Bacillus pumilus: one gene and its partner. The protein of the gene in region 2 binds, or shares a complex with, the protein of the main gene of each other region. Links are inferred from orthologs where the notes say so. Each region holds a gene or a part of one and is shown on either strand. Other genes may lie near its edges.

What was found.
Region 1: the proteins of CKW02_RS18915 (region 2) and CKW02_RS17000 are in contact, whole or in part, in an NMR structure (PDB 2LRK), measured with the Escherichia coli proteins. The link is inferred for Bacillus pumilus from one-to-one orthologs.

The regions. Positions count from the first base shown.
Region 1 is NZ_LT906438.1:3,237,968-3,240,867, forward strand. Bases 120-2,900 are described here. They hold CKW02_RS17000 (HPr family phosphocarrier protein), read right to left. Parts: upstream 1,749-2,900; coding sequence 1,491-1,748; downstream 120-1,490. Other genes in these bases: CKW02_RS16990 (ribonuclease), read left to right, coding at 169-657; CKW02_RS16995 (arylamine N-acetyltransferase family protein), read right to left, coding at 708-1,451; whiA (DNA-binding protein WhiA), read right to left, coding at 1,775-2,725; CKW02_RS17010 (gluconeogenesis factor YvcK family protein), read right to left, coding at 2,743-2,900.
Region 2 is NZ_LT906438.1:3,611,218-3,614,203, forward strand. The notes cover bases 57-2,923. They hold CKW02_RS18915 (PTS lactose/cellobiose transporter subunit IIA), read right to left. Parts: upstream 1,720-2,923; coding sequence 1,393-1,719; downstream 57-1,392. Other genes in these bases: CKW02_RS18910 (6-phospho-beta-glucosidase), read right to left, coding at 68-1,396; celB (PTS cellobiose transporter subunit IIC), read right to left, coding at 1,746-2,923. Also shown: more of celB, read right to left, coding at 2,924-2,986. UniProt on the Escherichia coli protein: The phosphoenolpyruvate-dependent sugar phosphotransferase system (sugar PTS), a major carbohydrate active transport system, catalyzes the phosphorylation of incoming sugar substrates concomitantly with their translocation across the cell membrane.

The DNA.
Region 1 (2,900 bases), 370 kb from region 2 along the record:
ATTCAGAGCTGCGTCTTTTTATTTATTTCAATAGAAGGATATCAGGAGAAAAGCCTCATTTTAGCAAAGATCCTGTTTCTTTACATTTCCTTCATATTCGGGTGCTATAATATGAGGTAGACAAGCATCAAGAGGACAGCTTCCGATTTCCTTAATAGGAGGATGAAGATGAAAAAAATCAGTTCGGTTTTTACTATGTTTGCTCTGATCGCTGCTATTCTGTTTTCTGGTTTTATTCCGCAGCAAGCCTATGCCGAAACACCACTTACACCGACCGCCACAAATAAAACAGCTTCTATTCAACTGACATCAGATGTTCATACCCTTGCCGTCATTAATACGTTTGATGGTGTAGCCGATTATTTGATTCGCTACAAACGACTGCCTGATAACTACATCACAAAATCACAAGCAAGTGCTCTTGGATGGGTGGCATCGAAGGGAAATCTAGCAGAGGTTGCCCCAGGCAAAAGCATCGGTGGAGATGTTTTCTCTAACCGGGAGGGACGTCTCCCTTCAGCAAGCGGCCGCACATGGCGTGAAGCAGATATCAACTACGTCTCAGGCTTCCGCAATGCTGATCGCCTCGTGTATTCAAGTGACTGGCTCATTTACAAAACAACAGACCATTACGCTACATTCACACGTATTCGATAATCAATCAAAAAACAGCCCCATTTGACGCAGGGCTGTTTTTTTGATGCTACTTATGGCAGCAGGGTTTTCACGTATTCCTCAAAAGGCAGAGGCAGCGGTTTTTTCGACACTTCTTCATGTTCATGTATGGTGACATGATCCTCGGTGACGATTACACGTCCTGTTGGTGTGAGCTTTGAAGCAAGCGGTCTTTTGTTAAAAGGAGAGGCTTCATTTTCATAAATCTGCTTTCTCATTTGGACCAATGTAGGCTCACTCACCTCTTCCAATGTAAATGCATAGCCTGTCTCAGCGCCTTCTCCTCTATCTAATTGGACAAGATGCGCACCTTTTTCGGTTTTCTCTTCTTTGACTCGAAACCGAATAGACGCTCCTTCCACCCATTCTTCAGTAAAGGGTACAGGCTGGAGAGGTAAATTCACACCAAAACCCGCATCAATAAGGAAGCGTTCGTTGTGATGATTCAACGTCATGGCTACGTGCGTGCCATCGATTGCCCATGTGCCCGCTTCCTTGTTATACACGGTCCCTTGAACGAGCTGTACAGCGAGTCCTGCCTCTTTTAACACATAATATAAAAGAGGATTGAGATCGTAACAAAGACCTCCTCTGCCTCCTTCAAGAAGATGCTGCTTCAATCCTTCTTGATTCAAGGCATAGGATTGTTTGTTCAGCACAGATCTATTTTCAAATGGAAAGGTGTAGGCCATCTTTTTTAATAATGCAGGCAGGTCATCAAAGGTGATAGACTGTCCTTCGTATCCGATCTTCTGTAAAAATGCTGATTGCATCATGTTCATTCCCTTCTAAAAAAACTGAGTCTGTGAAGAGACTCAGTTTTCTTGATTGATAAAATCAGTTAACGCATCAATGGCTTCTTGTTCATCCGCACCATCTGCTATCAGTTTGACAGTGATCCCAGAGCTGATCGCAAGGCTCATGAGACCCATAATGCTCTTCGCATTGACTCTTTTTCCGTCCTTCTCTAGAAAAATTTCAGCCCCAAAGCGATTCGCTTCCTGTACGAACAAAGCAGCGGGACGTGCCTGCAAGCCTGTTTTCAACTGGATGGTGACCGTTTTTTCCACCATATGATCTGCCTCCCTTTTTCATTCTCCTATTTAAGTGTAACAGCTTGTCCGTTTCGTAATTGTTCTGCAATTTGATCTAGCTTTCTTAAGCGGTGATTAATGCCTGATTTGCTGATCTTGCCGCTTTCCACCATTTCTCCCAATTCCTTTAGCGTGACCTCTTGATAGTCGACTCGCAGCTTTGCAATTTCTCGCAGCTTATCTGGCAGGGCATCAAGTCCAATTTTTTCATCAATGAATTGAATGTTCTCGACCTGGCGCAGTGATGCACCAATCGTTTTATTCAAGTTTGCTGTTTCACAATTGACGAGCCGGTTCACGGAATTCCGCATATCACGGACGATCCGAACGTCTTCGAAGCGAAGAAGTGAATTATGCGCACCTACAACACTTAAGAATTCAGTAATTTTTTCGGCTTCTTTCATATATGTGATGTAGCCTTTTTTACGCTCAAGTGTTTTACTGTTGAGATGAAATTGGTTCATGAGCTCACAAAGGGCATCATTGTGTTCTTTATATAGGGAAAAAATCTCAAGGTGATAGGAAGACGTTTCTGGATTATTCACAGAACCGCCTGCTAAAAAAGCACCTCTCATATAGGAGCGCTTACAACATCTTTTCTTTACAAGCTCTTCTGAAATATTACGCTCAAATACAAATTGCTCACCTAATATTTTCAAATCCTCTAAAATGGTTTTCGCTCGTTCTACTAGTCTGACAATATACACATTATTCTTTTTTAATCTCATTTTCTTACGAACGAGCAGCTCGACTGTGACATCATATTTCTTTTTTAGCAGCGTATAAATCCGTCTTGCGATAGCTGCGTTCTCTGTTTGTATATCTAGAATTAATTTTCGATTAGAGAAAGATAATGAACCGTTCATACGGATGAGGGCAGAAAGCTCTGCTTTTGTGCAGCAGTCCTTCACGTCCAGATTAGTCAGCTCTTTTTTTGTTTCGGATGCAAATGACATCCTTGCCACCCCCATTCCTATTTTTTCTTATGCAGCAGGTCGACAAGCAGCGCGGCTACTTTCAGCGTGTCGTGACGAATCACATGCTGGTCGTATGTAATGATTTCCCCAGGGATGACTTCCAGTCCCATTGCCTTGAGTACATCTGTGTCGAACTGTACAGGCTGTGCCTGTT
Region 2 (2,986 bases):
ACTTCTTTCTTGAATTTCCATATGGGGCAATGATAAAAAAACGACCCCATAAAGGGGCCATTTTGTTTTACGCTTTGACTGATTTGAAGAATTGCGGTAAATATTCACGATGTGCTTCGAGCATTTCATCTAAAATTTGCTTTGCAATTTCGTCAGAAGGGACAAGCGGATTGATCGTCATCGCTACAAGAGCCGTCTCGTAATCTCCTGTGACTGCCGCTTCTGCTGCCACACGCTCGAATGATTTGATTTGTTGAACGAGCCCTCTCACAGCTACAGGCAGATCACCCGTCGCGATTGGTTTTGGTCCGTCCTTCGTAATGATACAGTTCACTTCAACCGCTGATTCAGCCGGAATGCTGGCAATCGCCCCTCTGTTCACTGTATTGACTGGTTGGATGTCATGTTTATCATTATAGATGGAGCTGATTAAGTTACATGCCGCATCACTGTAGTACGCCCCGCCTCTTTTTTCGAGCTGCGGTGGTTTAATCGATAAATCAGGATCTTTATAGAGCTCAAATAATTCGTGCTCGACCTGCTGGACAACCTCTGCTCTTGTTCCTTTTTCTTGGGCCGCTTTTTGCTCTTCTTCCAGCATATCTTTTGTTTTATAGTAATAGCGATGATACGGACATGGGATCACTCCTAAGCCTTTTACAAAAGAAGGTTCCCAGTTTTTCGCTTCAATGTTCTTCATAGACCACTGACTATTCGGATTTCCTAATTCATCGAGTACTTGATCCATAATGCTGACCCCGTCTAAATACACGTCTAATCCATAGACCATGTGATTGAGTCCGGCAAACTGTACCTCGACCCGTTCAACATCCACATCAAGCGCCTTGGCAATCCCCATTTTTATCCCAATTGGAACATTGCATAGTCCAACTACTTTTTTTAGATTCGTGTAGCGCAGCACAGCTTCTGTGACCATGCCCGCCGGATTTGTAAAGTTCACAAGCCATGCATCTGGACAAAGCTCTTCCATATCCTTCACGATATCTAAAATGACTGGGATGGTTCGAAGGCCTTTAAATAAGCCGCCTGGTCCGTTCGTTTCCTGACCGATGACGCCATATTTAAGTGGGATTCTCTCATCCTTAGCCCGTGCTTCCAGCAGTCCTACACGAAATTGTGTTGTCACGAAATCTGCGTCCTTCAGGGCTTCCCGGCGGTCAAGCGTCAGGTGTACCTCAATCGGCAGACCGGCTTTTTCGACCATGCGTTTCGCGAGAGCACCCACGATGTTTAACTTTTCCTGACCCGCTTCAATATCCACGAGCCATAATTCCTTTATAGGCAATTCATGATATCGTTTGATAAATCCTTCGACAAGCTCAGGCGTATAGCTTGATCCTCCGCCTATTGTGACAATTTTGATTCTATCTTTCATGAATTGACACCTCCGAGTTGCTTCATTTTTTCATGGAGCTCGATGATTTCCGCCGCAAGCTCCTTGACGGTCATTGCGTTCATGAGATGATCCTGTGCATGGATCATTAAGAGGCTAATATCGGTCTTTTCTCCTCTAATTTCTCCTTGGATCAGCTCTGTCTGTGCGTGATGCGCCTCATTTAACGCGTCTTGTGCTTCCTGCAATTTTTGCTTCGCCTCATCAAAATTCCCTTGCTTTGCACATGTAATGGCCTCCATCGCAGAGCTTCTGCCATTCCCGCCGTGTAAGATGAGTTGAAACACAATTTGTTCCATTTCCATCGGCCGCATCCCCCTTGTTTCCTCTATTACATGCTGACGACATTTTCATCAGTTGTTGCATTTGTTTCTAGTTCACTTTCTTCTTTTAATTTCTGCTTATCCCACATTCTAAAGAATGGGTAGTATAAAGCGAATGACAACGCTAGGTTAATCAGCTGCATGACAGCACCTGAGATTTTGCCTCCTGTGGCGAGATAGCCTGAAATGATAGGCGGCATCGTCCATGGGACCGCAATCCCCGCCGGTTTTGCGACAAGCCCTGTGCTCATTCCGATATATGTCGTGATGATCATCATGATAGGCGTAAGGATAAACGGAATCAGAAGCATTGGATTCATAACAATCGGCATTCCAAAGATGATCGGTTCGTTGATGTTAAAGATGGCTGGCCCAATGGCAAGTCGGCCAAGCTGTTTCATTTGTTTACTTCTGGCACGTAAGATCATCGTCAGCACCAAGGCAAGCGTTGCACCGCTACCGCCGACATTGATGAAGATTTCAAAGAACTGCGCTGTGAAGATATTTGGCAGCACTTCTCCTGCTTGGAATGCGAGACGGTTCTCATCCATCGCACCGAGCCAAATTGGGCCCATGACGCCGCCGACAATGGTTGCTCCGTGAATACCACATGCCCAGAGGAGCATTTGCACACCAATGGCGACAATACTTCCGCCTAAGCTTCCACCAAGAATGGAAAGCGGTGTGCCAATTAAGACCGTGATGATATTATGAATACTCTCAAATGGTGTCATCTCAATCAAAAGTCTAGCGACCCAGATCAGCGTGATGACCACAAAACCTGGAATAAGTGCGATAAACGATTTACTCACTGCTGGCGGTACACCATCAGGCATCCTAATGACGATATTCCGCTGGACAATGAATCGGTAAATTTCAGTTGAAAGCATGGCAATAATCATGGCAACGAATAACCCTTTACTGCCCATCAATGTAACTGGAATTCCCCCACCTACTAAGATGGCTTCTGTTGAGCCTTCAGGTGTGAAAGGAACTTGATATGGTGTTGCCAAAAGGAAAGCTGCAACAGCGATCGCACCAGATGATAGGGCATCCACTGCATACTTTTCAGCAAGCCTGTAGGCAATCCCGAAGGTTGCAACAAGTGCCATAATGTCAAAGGTCGCATTAACAGGATAGGATAGTTTCGTGGCCCATTCTGCTCCGAAGATACTTGCCATAAAATCGCTGTATCCTGGGATCGGAAGGTTGGCTAAAATGAGAAACAGTGAACCGACAATAATGAGAG